2 linked regions of the Hyalangium gracile genome follow. The main gene of each other region encodes a partner of the protein of the gene in region 2 in a complex. Links are inferred from orthologs where the notes say so. Each region holds a gene or a part of one and is shown on either strand. Other genes may lie near its edges.

Region 1 (8,550 bases), on a different replicon or contig from region 2:
TGGCCAGGTCGCCACGGCCCAGCACCTTCACGCCGTCGTAGCGGCCCTTGACCAGGCCCTTGCCCTTCAGCGCGGCCTCGTCCACCGTGGTGCCCGCGTCGAACCCGTTCAGGTCCGTCAGGTTCACCACCGCGTAGATGACGCGGTTGGGCGAGATGAAGCCGAACTTCGGCAGGCGGCGCTGCAGCGGGCTCTGGCCGCCCTCGAAGCCCTCGAACCGCATGTTGCCGGAACGAGCCTTCTGGCCCTTGCCACCGCGGCCGGCCGTCTTGCCCAGACCGGAGCCCTGGCCACGGCCCACGCGCTTCTTGCGGTGCCACGAGTTGTTCGGCCGCTTCAGGTTGTTGAGAGTCGTCATCTTGAAATCCTCGAGCGCGGCGGCCCCGCTTCCAGGGCCCCGCGGAATCAGTCCGTGCTAGCTCTTGGCCGCCTGGGCGCGCGCCCGGTCACGGACGACGATCTTGCGCGGCTTGCGACGCTTGGGCGCCGGAGCCTCCTGGCTCACCGTCTCGCTGGAGACCAGGTGCTTCACCTTGAACACCAGGCCGCGGTTGGACGGAGTGTCCTTCAGCAGCCGCTCGTCCCCGAACTTCTTCAGGCCGAGCCCACGGATGGTGTCCAGCATCTCCTTGGAAGAGCCAGCGGAGCTCTTCACCAGCTTCACCTTGAGCGCCATGACTAGGTCCTCGCCTCACCGGCCAGCTTCGTGGCCTCCACGTCCTTGCCGCGCAGCCGGGAGACCTGCTCGGCCGAGCGCAGCTTCTTCAGCCCCGCCACCGTGGCCTTCAGCACGTTGTGTGGGTTGCGCGAGCCCTGGCTCTTGGTCAGGATGTTGCGGATGCCCGCCGCCTCGAGGACCGCGCGCACCGCGCCACCGGCGATGACGCCCGTACCCTCGCTGGCCGGCTTGAGCAGCACCCACCCGGCGCCGAAGTGGCCCAGGCTCTCGTGCGGAATCGTGTGCCCCATCAGCGGCACGCGGAACAGGTTCTTCTTGGCGTTCTCGCCACCCTTGCGGATGGCCTCGGGAACCTCGTTGGCCTTGCCCAGGCCCACGCCCACGTGACCGTTGCCGTCACCCACCACCACGAGGGCGGCGAACGAGAACCGGCGGCCACCCTTCACCACCTTGGCCACGCGGTTGATGTTCACCACGCGGTCGGTGAGGTCCAGGTCGTTCGGATTGATCGGAGTTGCCACTTGGAGTGCTTCCTTTCGGATTTCTTAGAACTTCAGCCCGGCCTCGCGCGCGGCGTCAGCCACGGCGGCGATGCGCCCCTGGTACGGGAAACCATTGCGGTCGAACACCACCGCCTCGACGTTGGCCGCCTTGCACTTCTCGGCGATGAGCTTGCCCACGCGCTTGGCATCCGCCTTCTTGTCACCCTCGTCCTGCCCCTTGAGCTCCTTGGAGAGCGAGGAGGCGAAGGCGAGCGTCTTGCCCGAGGAGTCATCCACCACCTGGGCGTAGATGTGCTTGAGGCTCTTGTACACCGTGAGCCGAGGGCGCTCGGTGGTCCCCGAGAGCTTCTTGCGGATGCGGTTCTTCCTCTTGATGCGCGGATCGACAGTCGGCATGGCTGATTCCTTTTCCTTCCGGCGGCGATGAGGCCTTCCGCCTCCGGATGATGGCGAGCCCCCAGAGGCGCTCGCCGGGTTGATGAACGTTCAGGGCACGGACGACGACTAGGTCGTACCGGTCTTGCCCTCCTTACGACGAACCTTCTCCTCCGCGTACTTGATGCCCTTGCCCTTGTACGGCTCGGGCGGGCGCAGCGCGCGGATCTTCACGGCGGCGGCCCCCAGGGCCTCCTTGTCCGCCGAGCGCAGCGTCAGGTCCAGCGTGGGCAGGCTCTCCTCGGTGCGAGGCGTCTTGTCCACCTCGGCCGTCACGCCCTCCGGCAGGTTGAACACCACCGGGTGCGAGAAGCCCAGCGCGAACTGGATCGTCTTGCCCTTCACCTCGGCGCGGAAACCGACGCCGCGGATGCTCAGCTTGCGCTCGAAGCCCTTGCTCACGCCCTGAGCGGCGTTGGCCAGGATGGTGCGCGCCAGGCCGTGCAGGCTCCTGGCCTCGCGCGAGTCATCCACGCGCGTCACCACCACATTGCCGTCCTTCACCTCCACCTTCACCTTGGCGGGGAGGTTCACGGACAGCTTGCCCTTGGGGCCCTCGAAGTTGATCTTCGTGCCGGCGACGGTCGCCTTCGACTTCTCGCCCAACTTGATCGGCAGTTTTCCAATGCGACTCATGATGGCCTCGTAAGGTCGGCCCGGCTCGCGCCCCTCTCGGGTCGCGGCGCCAGGCCACTGGCTAGTAGACGGTGCAGAGCAGCTCGCCGCCGATGTTCTGCTTGCGCGCCTCGCCGTCCGACATGATGCCCTTGGACGTGGAGAGCACGGCGATGCCCAGGCCACCGAGCACGCGGGGAATCTCGCGCATGGGGACGTAGCGGCGCAGGCCCGGCTTGGAGACGCGCTTGATGCCGGTGATGGCGCCGGCGCGGTCAGGCCCGTACTTCAGCTGGACGGTGATCTCGCTCTGCGGCTTGCGCTCGTGGACGGTGTAGTCCCCGATGTAGCCCTCGTCCTTGAGGACGCGAGCGATCTCGACCTTGAGCTTCGAGTGGGGAATGACGACCTTGTCGTGCCGCGCACGCGAAGCGTTGCGCAGGCGGGTCAGCATATCGCCGACGGGATCATTGACCGGCTTCATGGGGAACAACCTTCCGTGCGGAGGGCACCTCGGCCCTCCGCGAACTCGACCGCCGCGCCTGCCGGGCCCATCCCGGGGGTTCGCCGCGATCGCACGACTCTGAGGCTTCGGCGCCGGCGTGGCGCCAGGATGCCCCGGGCAACAGCGGCCCCGGGCACCCTCTTCCGGCGACTACCAGGACGACTTGGTCACGCCGGTGATCTCACCGCGCAGCGCGCGCAGGCGCAGGCAGATGCGGCACATCTGGAACTTGCGCAGGAAGGCGCGCGGCCGGCCACACAGCGGGCAGCGGTTGTACTTGCGCACGGAGAACTTCGGCTTGCGCTTCGCCTGGGCGATCTTGGAGAGCTTGGCCATGGAGCTTGGATTCCTCGGGAGTTACTGGCGGAACGGCATGCCGAAGTGACGCATCAGCGCCAGCCCCTGCTCGTCGTTCTTCGCGGTGGTGACGAAGCTGATGTTGAGCCCCTTCACCTTCTCGATCTGGTCGTAGTTGATCTCAGGGAAGATGATCTGCTCGCGCACGCCGAGCGTGTAGTTGCCCTTCCCGTCGAACGCCTTGGGGGACACGCCCTTGAAGTCACGCACGCGCGGCAGCGCCACGGAGATGAGGCGGTCCAGGAACTCGTACATCCGGTCGCCGCGCAGCGTGACGGCGCAGCCGATGGCCTGGCCCTGGCGCAGCTTGAAGTTCGCGATCGACTTGCGAGCGCGCGTCACGACCGGCTTCTGACCGGTGATGGCGCCCAGCTGGTCCACCGCCGACTCCAGGATCTTGTTGTTGGAGAGCGCCTCTCCCAGACCCATGTTGACGACGATCTTCTCGAGCCGCGGCACCTGGAAGGGGTTCTTCAGGCCCAGCTCCTTCATCAGGGCGGGCACTCCCTCCTTGCGGTAGCGCAGCTTCAGCCGCGCCGGCTTCGCCTCGAGGCCCTCCTCGATGTTGGCCGCGAAGCCCGCCTTCTTGACGTCTTCCTTCTTGCGGCCCTTCTTTTCCTTCTTTTCCTTCTTCTCAGCCTGCTCAGGCTTCTTCTCGTCAGCCATTGTCCTGTCCTCTGCTTCGGAGCGCCGTCATGGACCCAGCGGCCCCGATCAGTTCATCCGGAATCTCAGAAACACCGAGAGGGCCCCAGTGCTTCGGGCCCTCGTGTACGCATGCCTGCTCGCCCCTGGCCCCGGGTGGCCAAAGGGCGCGCATACATGCCCCAACCCAAACCCCTAGTCAATCAGGGCGTCGCAGTTCTTGCAGAACCGCTTCTTGCTGTCGCCCTCGGCGCGGATGCCCACCCGGGTCGGCTTGTCGCACTTGGCGCAGACCACCTGGATGTCCGACAGGGCGATGGTGCCCGCCTTCTCGACGATGCCGCCCTCGGGGCTCTGGGCCGTCTTGCGGAGGTGGCGCTTGACCATCCGCAGCCCCTCCACCGTGACACGCCCCGCCTCGCGGTCGATCTTCAGCACCTTGCCGCGCTTGCTCGCCGGGGTCTTCTCCGAGCGCTCGGCGCCCGAGATGACCTGCACGGTGTCTCCAACCTTCAGCTTCTGCATGGCTTCCTCTCTGACTGCTCGCCTGCTGGCCGGGACTACAGAACCTCGGGCGCGAGCGAGATGATCTTCATGAACTTGCGGGCGCGGAGCTCACGGGCGACCGGCCCGAAGATGCGCGTGCCGATGGGCTCCAGGTCCTTGTTGATGAGGACCGCCGAGTTGCCATCGAACTTGATGTAGCTGCCGTCGGGCCGACCCACCTCGGCCTTGGTGCGAACGATGACGGCCTTGGCCACGTCACCCTTCTTCACCTTCGAGTTCGGCAGCGCCTCGCGGATCGACACGACGATCACGTCGCCGATCGACGCGTACTTGCGCTTCGAGCCGCCGAGCACCTTGATGCAGAACACCTTCTTGGCGCCCGAGTTGTCGGCCACGTCGAGCACGCTCGTCATCTGAATCATCTGGAAGTCTCCTCTAAGGTCCTACGAGCGGCCCCGGCCCGGCGAGGGCGGAGCCGCGCGGCTCGAGCCGCCCGCGCCAGGTGGCGGCGGGCTCACGTGGCTCAGACGTTCTTGCTCTTCTCGATCACCTCGACCACCCGCCACCGCTTGTCCTTCGAGGTCGGCCGCGTCTCGGCGATGCGCACGCGGTCACCCTCGTTGATGGTGATCTTCTTCGGGTAGTCGTGGTCCTCGACGTGCGCCTTGTACTTCTCGCGCATGCTCATGATCTTGCCGTACTTGGCGTGCGGCGCGCGGCGCTGGACGGTGACGATCACCGTCTTCTGCATCTTGTTCGAGGTGACGATCCCCACGCGCGTCTTGGGACGGCCGCGGGAGGAGGTCTCGGGAGCGGAGGTGGTCTGGGTCTCTTCAGCCATCGTGAATCTCGCCTGTCAGTCAGTGTCCCCGGGACTTCCCGGTGACGGCAGCCCCTGGGGGCATGCCCTTGAAAGCTACTTGTCCGTCTTCTGCGGAGCCTTCTTCTTCTCCGTCAGCACGGTGAGAACGCGGGCCAGGTCGCGGCGGTGCTGGGTGCGCTGCGAGGGGCTGTCCAGATTGCCCGTCCGCATGCTCAGCTGGTCCTGGAACAGCGTGGTGCGCAGCTCATCCGCGCGCCGCTGCAGGTCCTCCACCGACAACTCCTTCAGTTCCTTGGCAGTCGCCATCTTCGGTCTCCTGGGCGCGGGGCTAGAGTGACAGCGCGCCGCGGGTCACGATCTTGGTGAGCACAGGCAACTTCGCCTGCGCGAGCTTGAGCGCGCTGGTGGCCACGTCGGCCGTCATGCCCTCCATCTCGTAGAGGATGCGGCCCGGCTTCACCACGGCCACGTAGTACTCCACGCCTCCCTTACCGGTACCCATACGGGTCTCGGCGGGCTTCTTCGTGATGGGCTTGTCCGGGAAGATCCGGATCCAGATCTTGCCGCCGCGCTTCACGTGGCGGGTCATCGCGATACGGGCCGCCTCGATCTGCCGCGAGGTGATCCACCCCGGCTGCAGGGACATGAGGCCGTACTCACCATAGGTGAGGTTGCTGCCACGGTGGGCCTTACCCGGGGTGCGGCCCTTGTGCATCTTGCGGAACTTGGTACGAGCAGGCTGAAGCATCGTCGGTGTCCTTCATCCCCGAAGGGGCACCCGTGGGCGCCCCGGGGAGCTCAGAGCTAGCGGTTGGAGGGCATCGGGGCCTGGCCGCCCTTGCCCGGCAGAACCTCGCCGCGGCAGATCCAGACCTTGCAGCCAATCTTGCCGTAGGTGGTCTTCGCCTCGGCGAAGCCGTAGTCGATGTCGGCGCGCAGGGTGTGCAGGGGCACGCGGCCCTCGCGGTACCACTCGTAGCGCGCCATCTCCGCGCCACCCAGGCGGCCCGAGCAGGCCACGCGGATGCCCTTGGCGCCGAACTTCATGGCCGTCTGCAGCGCCTTCTTCATGGCGCGGCGGAAGGCGATGCGGCGCTCGAGCTGGGTGGCGATGTTCTCGGCCACCAGCTGCGCGTCGGTCTCCGCCTTGCGGACCTCGACGATGTTGAGGAAGACCTCGTTCTTGGTGAACTGCTGCAGGTCCTTCTTCACCGTCTCGATGCCCGCGCCGCGCTTGCCGATGACGATGCCCGGGCGCGCGGTGTGGACGTTGACCTTCACCTTGTTGGCCGCGCGCTCGATCTCCACCTTGGAGACGCCCGCGTGGTTGAGCGACTTCTTCACGAACTCGCGGATGCGGATGTCCTCATGCAGCCACTGGGCGTAGTTCTTGTGCTCGAACCACTTGCTGTCCCAGGTCTTGATGACGCCGAGGCGGAACCCGATCGGATGAACTTTCTGTCCCAACGTGCTTCTCCTTAAAGATTGAAGGCCCGGAGGGCTACTTCTTGGCCTCGGCGAGCACCACGTGAACGTGGGCGCTCTTCTTGTTGATGCGCGTGGCCCGGCCCATGGCGCGCGGCATGTACCGGCGCTGGGTGGGAGCCTGGTCCACGGAGATGGTCTTCACGTAGAGCGTGTCCACGTCGACCTGGCCCTTGGACTTGTCGGTGGCGTTGGCCACGGCGCTCTTGATGAGCTTGCCGAGCGGAGCCGCCGCGGCGCGGGGGGTGAACTTCAGGATGTTGAGGGCAGCCTCGACAGGCTTGCCCCGGACGAGCGCAGCCACCGTCGAGAGCTTCCGGGGGGACATGCGGACGTAGCGCAGATGTGCAGTGGACTCCATCGTCATCTCCTAGAGCGGTCCGGATTACTTACCGGGGGCCTTGGCGACCTTCTTCTCCGCCGAGTGCCCGCCGAAGGTCCGAGTCGGCGCGAACTCGCCGAGCTTGTGACCCACCATGTTCTCCGTCACGAACACCGGGATGAACTTCTTCCCGTTGTGAACCGCGAAGGTGTGCCCGACGAACTCCGGCAGGATGGTGGAGCGCCGCGACCACGTCTTCACGACCTTCTTCTGGTTCGTCTTGATCATGTCCTCCACCTTCTTGAGGAGATGATCGTCGACGAACGGTCCCTTCTTGATCGAACGAGCCATTTCAGAATCCCTTTACGAGCTACTGGCTGCGCGGGCCCTGCCGCCGCTTGCTCACGATGAACTTGTCGGTCCGCTTGTTGGTGCGCGTGGTGAGGCCCTTGGTCTTCTTGCCCCACGGCGACACCGGGTGCGGGTTACCCTGGCCGGACTTACCCTCACCGCCACCGTGCGGGTGGTCGACCGGGTTCATCGCCAGACCGCGGACGGTGGGCCGGATGCCCAGCCAGCGGCTCTTACCCGCCTTGCCGACGCGGATGATCTCATGCTCGATGTTGCCGAGCTGGCCGACGGTGGCGCGGCACTCGATGAGCACCTTGCGCACCGCGCCCGAGGGCAGGCGGACCTGGGCGTAGCGGTCCTCCTTGGCCATCAGCTGACCGGAGGTGCCGGCCGAGCGGATGATCTGCGCGCCGCGGCCCGGCTTCAGCTCCACGTTGTGGATGACCGTACCCACCGGGATGTTCAGCAGCGGCAGGCAGTTGCCCGGCCGGATGTCCGCGTTGGGGCCGGCGAACAGCGTGTCGCCCACCGCCAGGCCCACCGGGGCCAGGATGTAGCGCTTCTCGCCGTCCGCGTAGTGCAGCAGCGCGATGTTGGCGGTGCGGTTCGGGTCGTACTCCACGGAGGCGACCTTGGCCGGCACGCCGTCCTTGTCACGACGCTTGAAGTCGATGACGCGGTAGCGGCGCTTGTGACCGCCACCCTGGTGACGGCGGGTGATGTGGCCGTGGACGTTGCGGCCACCGGAGCGCTTGAGCGGCTCGGTGAGGCTCTTCTCCGGCGTGTCCTTGGTGATGTCCGCGAAGTCGGACACCGTCATCAGGCGGCGAGCAGCGGAGGTCGGCTTGTACTTCTTGATGCCCATGGTGGTTTCCTCAGACGGTCAGCGCGGTGCGCCTAGGCCGTCCCTCCCTCGAAGAGCTCGATCTTGTCGCCCTCCTTGAGGGTGACGACGGCCTTCTTGTAGTTGGGGCGCTGGCCGATGCTCTTGCCCACGCGCTTGATCTTGCCGCGGACGATGTTGGTGCGAACGCCCTCGACGGTGACCTTGAAGAGGCTCTCGACCGCGCGAGCCACGTCCACCTTCGTCGCCTTCTTGTCGACGATGAAGGAGTACTGGCGGAACTTCTCGCGGGCCTGGTCCAGCTTCTCGGTGATGAGCGGACCCTTGATGACGTCGTGGATCTTCATGACAGGGCCTCCTGGATGGCCTTGGCGGCCGCGGAGGTCAGCACGAGCTGCTTGTGGCGGAGCACGGACTCGAGGTTGATACCCTCGGGCGGCAGCACATCGAACTGAGCCAGGTTGCGCACGCTGCGGTGC
Region 2 (8,792 bases):
CGCGCATGGAGGGCGGGCGATGGCGACTGGAAGGGCGCCGAAGTGACCTTCCTCGTGGACGTGCTGCGCAGAGCCGGCCGTTTCCAAGAGGCCCTGCGCGAACTGGAGAACGCGCTCCAGAAGGGAGTCTCCAGCATCGTCCGGGAGATCCTTCGCTTCGAGCGCTCGGCCATCGAGCGGGGTGATGCGGGAGGCCATCGCCTGGCCGAAGCCCTCTCTGGTTCCGTCCTGCGCGAGGATCCGCGCGACGACGACCCTCTGCTCGGCTACCTCCTCTCGCACTGCGGCGACTTCGTTACTCCACAGGAGAACAAAGCAGCCTTCACCGGAACGCTGCGGACACCCGAGGGCGAGCGCTGGGCCACGGATGATCCCCAGGTGCTGACGCTGCTGGCCCACGGAAAGAAGGCCTTCACGGCCGCTCTCGAGAAAAGGTTGCTCGCGGACCACCCGGACAAGGTCGTCATCAACCGCTGCCCGAAGTGTGGCGGCATCGCCCGGACGCCCAAGGCCCGGCAGTGCCGCTTCTGCCACCACTCCTGGCACGACAAGCGCTGAGCCGGGAGGCTCGACCCGCCGAGGACCTGTTCCGAACTGGTATGACAAGCATACCGGTTCGTGCGGACCGAGCCCGACGAGGCGCCTCCCGGGCCGCGCTCAGATGTTCACGGTCCCCTCGGCCAGCTGCGGCAGGCCGGGGTGGTTCGTGACGAGCAGCACCTGAGTCAGCGTGCCCAGGTGCTTGAGCATCCGGCCGATCAGCGGCAGCTTCACCTCGTCCATGCCGGCGAACGGGTGCTCCAGGATGAACGGGTACTTCACCCGGGCGCTCACCTTCTCCACCACCGTCATCCGCAGCGCCAGGTAGTACATGTCCATGTCTCGAGGAGGGATCTCCCCCACCCCGAGTTGCTGGCCCGGCACGAACACCGAGCCCAGGCCGTCCTTGTCCCACTCGACGCCCAGGTAGCGCCGATCCGTGAGGGCGCTCAGGTACTGGGTGCACCGGTCCCGCAGCAGCCCCGCCACCGTGGGCACGTCCATGGACAACAGATCCGCGGCCACCTTCATCAGCACCGGGGACGGGTCCTCCATCGGCCCCGAGGCCGCCCCCATGCCAGGATCCGCGGCTCCCGCCGCCATGGGCACCGCTCCGGACTTCGCCAGCGCGATGGACTCCTTCGTCCGGGAGAGCTCCCGCTCCACCTCGCGCAGATCGCGCACGAACGAGCCCTTCTTCCCGATCTCCGCGTTGAGCTGCTCGATCTGCTCCTTGATGGAGTCGCGCTGCTGCCCCGCTGCCACGTACTCCGGATCGGACTCCATGGCCGTGAGCTGATCGCGCAGCTCGGTGAGCCGCTGCTCCAGCAGCCCCTTGCGCTCGAACATGGCGGGGATCTCCTCGGGCGTCTCCACATCGAGCGCCTTCAGAGCCCTGCGCACCGGCGCGGCATCGACCTCGAACTCCTCGAGGATCTTCTTCTCGCGCGCGGAGAACATGCCCTCCTTGCTGCGCACATTCGACGTCTTCGACAGATCGTCCACGTACCGCAGCGCCACCATCGCCGCCCACCCGAAGGCGGGGATGTCCAGCAGCGTCAGGTAGCGCCACCCCGTGTCCAGCACCGCGCCCAGGATGATGCCCATCAGCAGGAACAGCGATCCGGCGCCCACCCCCACCCAGAAGAGGGGGTTCTTCTTCAACGGCTCCACGGCCACGGGCGCCGCCTGCGCCTCCTGCTCGCGCTCCTGCGCCAGCCGGTTCAGCGCATCCTCCCGCCGAGCCACCGCCTTGGGGTAGCGCTCCACGCGGGTGAGGATGTCGGCCGGCAACCCCAGCGACTCAGGCGTGGGCGCCGCGTTCCACGCGTTCTCCGCGTCGCGCACGGCCACCCGGAGGCCCTCGGTGCTCTTCAGCTTCCGCTCCACCTCGAAGAGCTGCGAGTTGAGGCCGTCCAGCTTGAACTGGAGATCCTCCATCACTCGCGACTTCACGAGCTCCTCCTCCAGCTCCTTGAGCTTCGCCTCGGCAGCGGGGATGTCCTCCGCGGGCGCCACGGCCTGGGTGCTGGCCAGTCCAGACAAGGAAGGGTTGCTGCCCAGGGCGGGCATGCCGGGATGACTCCCGCCCACGCCCGGCAGCGACGGACGCTTCAGATCCGGCTTGGAGGTGCGCACCCGTGGCTTGCGTGAGGGCATCTGCCCGGGCGTCAGCGAGTACACGTGCTCCCAGGCCGTGCGCGACGGCAGGCCCACCTGCGCTCGCAGGAACTGGGCGATCTCCGTCGAGTCCTGGGACACCAGCTCCGGCGGTTGGCCCGGCGCCGTCTGCTTGTGCAGCGTCCCCACCCCGCCCAGATCCCGCAGCAGGCGGTAGGTGAGGTTGTCCTGGCCCACCAGGGTGAGGGCCGCCTTGGCGGCCTTCTGGCCCTGTGCCGCGAACCGGGCGTCCTCGCCGCGCCCATCGGCATACAGGAGCGCCAGCGAGAGCGCCGCCAGCGGGCTGATCTCACCACCGGGCGGCTTGAGGACGAGGAAGCCCTGCTTGAAGGGGAAGCGGCCCTGCGGGGAGAAGCCCCGGACGTTCTGGACGGCGACCTCGGTGAAGTGCATGCGCGGCCCCATTCTAGCGCACAAAAGCAGAGAGGAGCGTCCTGGAACGGACACTCCTCTCGGTACCGCGAAAGGCTGTGACGTGGGGCCGTGAGGACCCCGGCCGACTAGGCCCCGGCGGCGGGCTTGGTGGCCTTCTTGCCCTCGGCGGACGGCGCCGGGGTGTTGTCCTCCTGCACGTCCACGCGGGAGGCCTTGCCCTTGAGGTCGCGGAGGTAGAAGAGGCGGTTGCGGTTCACGCTGCCGCGCGAGAGGACCTCGATCTTCTCGTAGCGGGGGCTGTGCAGCGGGAAGATGCGCTCCACGCCGACGCCGAAGGACACCTTGCGCACGGTGAAGCTGGCGCGGTTGTTGCCCTTCTTCTTGCGGATGACGACGCCCTCGAAAGCCTGGACGCGCTCCTTCTCACCCTCCTTCACCTTCCAGTGAACTCGAACCGAGTCGCCGGTCCGGAAGTCGACCAGCTCCTTGCGCAGGTGCTTGGCTTCGACGTACTCGATGGCGCTGTGACGCATGACGGACTCCAGAAATCTTGTGGTGCGAAAGACCAGTAAGAGGGGGGCCTAGTAGCAGAGAGAGGCGAGTCGGACAAGTCCGCAGATCGTCCTGTGTTTCGCCCTGCCCGTCCCGGAGTCCAACCCCGGCGCTACAGGTCTTCCTCCCTCAGGTTCAGCAGCTTCTGGTCCGCTGGCCCGAGCTCCAGGCGGGCGAAGAGGTCCGGCCGGCGCTCCCGGGTGAGCATCAGGGCCTTCCAGCGCCTCCAGCGGGCAATCCGGGCGTGATCCCCGGACTGGAGCACCGCGGGCACCTCCGCGCCCCGGAACACGGGCGGCCGGGTGTACTGGGGGTGCTCCAGCAGCCCCTCCTCGAAGCTCTCGCTGACGTGGGACGCCTGGTTGCCCAGCACCCCAGGGAGCAGCCGGGCCACCGCGTCCACCACCGCCAGCGCCGCGATCTCCCCGCCCGTGAGGATGAAGTCCCCCAGGGACAGCTCCCCGTCCAGGTACCCCATCACCCGCTCGTCCACGCCCTCGTACCGGCCGCAGATGAGGATCAGCCCCGGCGCGTGGCTGACGAGCTCGCGCGCCCGGGCCTGGGTGAACGTGGGCCCCCGAGGGCTCATCAGCAGCACCTTCGCGCCCGGGTTTCGGGCCCGCGCCGCCTCGATGGCCGCCACCAGCGGCTCCACCTTCATCACCATGCCCGCGCCGCCGCCGTAGGGCGTGTCGTCCGTGACGCGGTGCTTGCCCTCGGCGTACTCGCGGATGTCCGTGGCGGTGACGGCCAGCTTGCCCCGCTCTCGCGCCTTGCCGAGGATGCTCTCGCTCACGTACCCGGACACCATCCCAGGGAAGAGCGTGAGGATCTCCACCGGGTACATCAGCCCTCCTCCTCCCCCACGTACTCGGGCGGCTTGATGACGATCCGCCCTCCCGGCACGTCCACGGAGGGGACGAACTCATCGGCGAAGGGGACGATCAGCTCGGGCTTGCCCGGCCCTTGGATGACGAGGTTGGGCACCTCGCCGGTGGCCCAGAGCTCCACCACCTTGCCCAGCTCCTGGCCCGCCTCGTCCACGGCGGTGAGCCCCACCAGATCGCCCTGGAAGTACTCGCCCTCGGAGGGAGGCTCCAGATCCTCGCGGTAGACGAACACCGTGGAGCCGACCAGTCCCTCGGCGTCCTCGCGCGTCTCCACTCCCTCGAAGGCGATGATGTCCTCCTTGGGCGTGGGCCGCAGGGACTCGATGCGCAGCTCCCGCTCCTGGCCTGCGCGGGTGCGCACGCGCACGCGCTCCACGGCCGCGAGCGTCTGCGAGCCGGGATCGAACGGGCGCACGGCGATCTCGCCCCGGATGCCATGGGCCCGGGCCACATAGCCCAGCTCCAAGAGAGGCCGGGGCGTCACTGGGCGTCGGGGGCGGGAGGCGCCGCGGGAGCCGCCACCGGGGCGGGCGCCGCGCGCCGATCGTCGAGGATCTCGAGGCGGACCTTCTGCCCTTGCTTCTGGGCGGCGGCGCTCAGCAACGTCCGGAGGGCATTCACGGTCCGCCCGTCACGGCCGATCACCTTGCCGACGTCCTCGGGAGCGACCTTCAGCTCATAGAGCCGGGCGCCGTCCACCTCGGACACACGCAGGCCCACCTGGTCTGGTTGGTCGACCAGGGCCCGCGCGAGATAAGTGAGAAGTTGCTCCACGTCCGGTCAGATCCGGTCGGGATCAGGCCGTGGGAGGCGTGGCCTTGGCCGCGCGCTTGATGAGCTCGCCCACCGTCTCGGAAGGCGTCGCGCCCGTCTTCAGCCAGTACTGGAGCCGCTCCTGGTTGAACTCCACCTTCGGGGGGTTCAGGTTCGGATCGTAGGCCCCCACGGCCTCGATGAACTTGCCATCCCGGGGGTTCCGGGAGTCGGTGGCAACCACGTGGTAGTACGGCTTCTTCTTGGCGCCCGCGCGGGCGAGACGGAGGACGACGGCCATTGAACAGACTCCAGTGAAAACAGCAGGTAACGAAAATTTGTAGGAGGGCGCGCTATTAGCGTCCCTGCCTCGGGATTGTCAAGGAAGCTCGGTAGCTTGCGTCGCCTGCGAGGCATCCTGCCCGCCCCGGTTGGCGAGCTGCCCACAGGCGCCGGCGATGTCCCGGCCTCGATTCTGTCGGATGAAGGCGGCGATGTGGCCCTCGGCGAGGATGGCGCGGAAGGCCTCCGCCCGCTCCTCCATGGTGGTCTGGAAGCCCAGGCCGGGGTTCTCGTTGTAGGGGATGAGGTTCACCTTGGCGGGGATGCCCTTGAGCAGCTCGATGAGCCGGTAGGCGTCCTCGTCGCTGTCGTTGAAGCCCCTCAATAGTACGTACTCAAACGTAATCCGCCGGCCCTGGCGCAGGGGGAACTTGCGGCACGCCTCCAGCAGGGCGGCGATGTTCCACTTGCGGTTGACGGGCATCGTCTTGCTGCGCTGCTCGTCGGTGCTGGCGTTGAGCGAGATGGCCAGCTTGACGTCCGTCTCCTGGCCGAAGCGCTCGATCATGGGCACCAGGCCCACGGTGGAGACGGTGATGTGGCGGTGGGAGAAGTTGGGCCCTTCCTCGGACTGGAGGATGGAGAGCGCCGTCTTGAGGTTCTCGAAGTTGTGGAGCGGCTCGCCCATGCCCATGAACACCAGGTTGCTGAGCGGGCGGTAGGTCTCCAGGCCCTCGAGCTGGCGCACCTCGCGGTTGACGCGGTGCACCTGGGCGACGATCTCTCCGGGGGTGAGGTTGCGCTTGAGCCCCAGGGTGCCCGTCATGCAGAACGAGCACGCCATGGCGCAGCCCACCTGGGTGGAGACGCACAGCGTCTTGCGGTCCTCGGAGGGCATGTAGACGGACTCGATGTAGCGTCCATCGCGCGTCTTGAAGCGGTACTTGATGGTGCCATCCATCGAGCGCTGCTCGAGATCCTTCTCGAGCGGGACGATCTCGGCGCGCTCCTTGAGCTTCTGGCGCAGGGCCTTGGACAGGTCCGTCATCTCGTCGAACGAGGTGACGCCGCGCTGGTGGATCCAGCGGAAGACCTGCCCGGCGCGGAAGGCGCGCTCGCCCAGCTGCTCGGTGAGGAAGCGGGTCAGTCCCTCCAGCGTGAGGCTGGACACGTCGACGAGCTTCGCCGGCGCGGGCGCGGGCAGCGGCGTGGTGTCAGGAGTGGTGACGGAGGGCTCGGACATCATCAGGGTTCTAACGAGGGGTGTAGGGGGGAGCCTTCCCACATCTGGGGGCGGCAAGTCAAAGGCGCGCTCGCCAGGTCGCCAGCAGCCCCGCGAATTGGGAGAATGCGCCGCCGCCCTTCCCCGCCGTCCAGGAGCCAACCCACCTCATGAGCCAGGAAACCATCCACCTCGTGCAGAAGGCCTTCGAACTCACGATGAAGCGCGACATGGAGGCGCTGCGCGAGCTCGTCACACCGGACTACCACCTCTGGACCACCTACCCCGCCCACCTGCCCTTCAGCGGAGAGGCGCGGGGCCCGGAGGACAGCGCGGCGCTGATGCTGCGCCTGACCAATGCGTTCGAGATTCTCGGCGCCGAGGTGAGGGGCATCGTCACGCAGCCGGACATGGCCGTCGTCATCGTCGAGGAGAAGCTGCGCTCGAGGGAGACCGGGAAGACGACCACCAACAACGTCGTGAGCGTCATGACGCTGCGGGACGGCAAGCTCGCCTCCTCGCGCATCTTCGCGGACACCTTCGCCATCAGCGAGGTCCTCCGCCAGGACGCGCCCCCCGAGCGCGCCTCCCGCCCCAAGAAGAGCCCGGCGAAGAAGAACACCGTGAAGGCGGGCAAGAAGGCCGCGGCGCCGGCGAAGAAGAACACCGTCCGGGCGGCCAAGGCCCCGAAGGGCGCGGCCCGGGGCAAGAAGAGCACGGCCCGGGCTCGCGCCTGAGCGCGGGCACCGGGCCGTAGGTCCCATCGACATCGGGGCAGGAAGGACTACTTCTTGCCCTGGTACTCGTACGAGTGGATCTCGGTCTCGCGGAAGAAGTAGGCGACCTCGATCTTCGCGTTCTCGAGGCTGTCCGAGCCGTGCACCGTGTTCTTGTCGATGCTGGTGGCGAACTCCTTGCGGATGGTGCCCGGGGCGGCGTTGGCCGGGTTGGTGGCGCCCATGATCTCGCGGTTGGCGGCCACGGCGTTCTCACCCTCCAGCACCATCAGCACCACGGGGCCAGAGATCATGAAGCTGACCAGATCCTTGAAGAAGGGGCGCGCCTTGTGCACGGCGTAGAAGCCCTCGGCCTGCGCCTGGGACAGGTGCTGCAGGCGGATGGCGACGGGCTTCAGGCCCTTCTCCTCGAACTTGGAGATGATCTTGCCGATGATGCCCTTCTCCAGCCCGTCCGGCTTGATGATGGAAAGCGTACGCTCGATGGCCATGTGGTGGTCCTCGTGTCTTGAGTGAGAGGTGGAACGGCTAGCGGTTCTTCTTGGGGGCGCCGCGCTTGAGCGCCTCCTGGAGCGTGGTGCCCAGCTCCGTGGGGCTGGCGGCCATGAGGAAGCCGGCGGCCTCCATGGCCTTGATCTTCTCCGAGGCGGTGCCCTTGCCGCCGGAGATGATGGCGCCCGCGTGGCCCATGCGCTTGCCCGGAGGCGCGGACTGGCCCGCGATGAAGCCGGCGATGGGCTTGGTGAACTCGCGCGCCACGTACTCGGCGGCGGCCTCCTCGGCGCTGCCGCCGATCTCGCCGATCATGATGACGGCGTCCGTCTCCGGATCGGCGTTGAACAGCTTGAGGCAGTCGATGAAGTCCGTGCCGTTGACCGGATCACCGCCGATGCCCACCGCGGTGCTCTGGCCCAGGCCCAGCTGGGTGAGCTGGTGCACGGCCTCGTACGTCAGCGTGCCCGAGCGCGACACCACGCCGATGCGGCCCGGCTTGTGGATGTGGCCCGGCATGATGCCGATCTTGCACTTGGCGCCCGGGGTGATGACGCCGGGGCAGTTGGGGCCGATGAGGCGAATGCCCGGCTTGCCCTGCAGGTAGCGCTTGGCGCGCACCATGTCGTTGACGGGGATGCCCTCGGTGATGGTGATGATGAGGGCGACGCCCGCATCAGCGGCCTCCATGATGGAGTCCGCGGCGAACGGCGGCGGGACGAAGATGACGGAGGTGTTGGCGCCCGTCTGCTTCACCGCGTCGGCCACGGAGTTGAAGACGGGGACCTTGCCCTCGAAGTCGGTGCCGCCCTTGCCCGGGGTGACGCCGGCCACCAGCTTCGTGCCGTACTCCAGCATCTGCTTGGAGTGGAACGAGCCCGCCGAGCCCGTGATGCCCTGGCAGAGGACCTTCGTGTTCTCGTTGACGAGGATGCTCATGAGGTGACTCTCGTAAAGACGGGGTGACGGAGGGGCTACTTGACCGCGGCCACGGCCTTCTCGGCGGCCTGGCGCAGGTTGTCCGCGGGGGTGATGGCGAGCCCGGAGTTGCGCAGCAGCTCCTTGCCCTTCTCCACGTTGGTGCCCTCGAGCCGCACCACCAGCGGCACCTTGAGCTGCACCTCCTTGGCGGCGGCGATGATGCCCTCGGCGATGACGTCGCACTTCATGATGCCGCCGAAGATGTTGACCAGCACCGCCTTCACGTTCGCATCGGCGAGGATCAGCTTGAAGGCCGCCGTCACCTTCTCCTTGCTGGCGCCGCCGCCC

What was found.
Region 1: the proteins of rimM (region 2) and rpsS are in contact, whole or in part, in a crystal structure (PDB 3A1P), measured with the Thermus thermophilus proteins. The link is inferred for Hyalangium gracile from one-to-one orthologs. Residues at the interface, in WP_008632437.1 of Thermus thermophilus: Val4, Glu5, Ile6, Gly7, Arg8, Arg22, Gly23, Glu24, Val26, Leu84, Glu85, Glu86, Gly87, Arg88, Tyr89, Tyr90, Tyr91, Phe92, Leu94, Asp111, Ile112, Leu113, Asp114, Ala115, Gly116, Ala117, Gln118, Asp119, Val120, Ile122; in WP_011173711.1 of Thermus thermophilus: Lys28, Arg29, Leu30, Lys32, Thr48, Gln56, His57, Val58, Pro59, Val60, Tyr61, Thr63, Met66, Glu73, Phe74, Pro76, Thr77, Arg78, Arg81, His83, Gly84, Lys85, Glu86, Ala87, Lys88, Ala89, Thr90, Lys91, Lys92, Lys93.

The regions. Positions count from the first base shown.
Region 1 is NZ_JAHXBG010000030.1:1,112-9,661, reverse strand. Bases 5,584-8,295 are described here. They hold rpsS (30S ribosomal protein S19), read right to left. Parts: upstream 7,228-8,295; coding sequence 6,940-7,227; downstream 5,584-6,939. Other genes in these bases: KY572_RS39340 (50S ribosomal protein L23), read right to left, coding at 8,125-8,295; rplB (50S ribosomal protein L2), read right to left, coding at 7,247-8,092; rplV (50S ribosomal protein L22), read right to left, coding at 6,571-6,915; rpsC (30S ribosomal protein S3), read right to left, coding at 5,874-6,536; rplP (50S ribosomal protein L16), read right to left, coding at 5,584-5,817. In the rest of the region: rplO (50S ribosomal protein L15), read right to left, coding at 1-358; rpmD (50S ribosomal protein L30), read right to left, coding at 416-676; rpsE (30S ribosomal protein S5), read right to left, coding at 679-1,200; rplR (50S ribosomal protein L18), read right to left, coding at 1,225-1,578; rplF (50S ribosomal protein L6), read right to left, coding at 1,687-2,253; rpsH (30S ribosomal protein S8), read right to left, coding at 2,315-2,716; KY572_RS39395 (type Z 30S ribosomal protein S14), read right to left, coding at 2,888-3,073; rplE (50S ribosomal protein L5), read right to left, coding at 3,095-3,760; rplX (50S ribosomal protein L24), read right to left, coding at 3,935-4,264; rplN (50S ribosomal protein L14), read right to left, coding at 4,300-4,668; rpsQ (30S ribosomal protein S17), read right to left, coding at 4,770-5,087; rpmC (50S ribosomal protein L29), read right to left, coding at 5,163-5,375; more of rplP, read right to left, coding at 5,398-5,583; more of KY572_RS39340, read right to left, coding at 8,296-8,418; rplD (50S ribosomal protein L4), read right to left, coding at 8,415-8,550. UniProt on the Escherichia coli protein: In the E.coli 70S ribosome in the initiation state it has been modeled to contact the 23S rRNA of the 50S subunit forming part of bridge B1a; this bridge is broken in the model with bound EF-G.
Region 2 is NZ_JAHXBG010000015.1:158,701-167,492, forward strand. What follows is about bases 2,758-5,711. They hold rimM (ribosome maturation factor RimM), read right to left. Parts: upstream 4,522-5,711; coding sequence 3,994-4,521; downstream 2,758-3,993. Other genes in these bases: rplS (50S ribosomal protein L19), read right to left, coding at 2,758-3,128; trmD (tRNA (guanosine(37)-N1)-methyltransferase TrmD), read right to left, coding at 3,260-3,994; KY572_RS28440 (KH domain-containing protein), read right to left, coding at 4,518-4,811; rpsP (30S ribosomal protein S16), read right to left, coding at 4,834-5,091; rlmN (23S rRNA (adenine(2503)-C(2))-methyltransferase RlmN), read right to left, coding at 5,170-5,711. Outside these bases: KY572_RS28415 (hypothetical protein), read left to right, coding at 1-558; KY572_RS28420 (ATP-binding protein), read right to left, coding at 658-2,613; more of rplS, read right to left, coding at 2,721-2,757; more of rlmN, read right to left, coding at 5,712-6,315; KY572_RS28455 (nuclear transport factor 2 family protein), read left to right, coding at 6,465-7,031; ndk (nucleoside-diphosphate kinase), read right to left, coding at 7,079-7,522; sucD (succinate--CoA ligase subunit alpha), read right to left, coding at 7,560-8,462; sucC (ADP-forming succinate--CoA ligase subunit beta), read right to left, coding at 8,498-8,792. UniProt on the Escherichia coli protein: One of at least 4 proteins (Era, RbfA, RimM and RsgA/YjeQ) that assist in the late assembly stage of the 30S ribosomal subunit.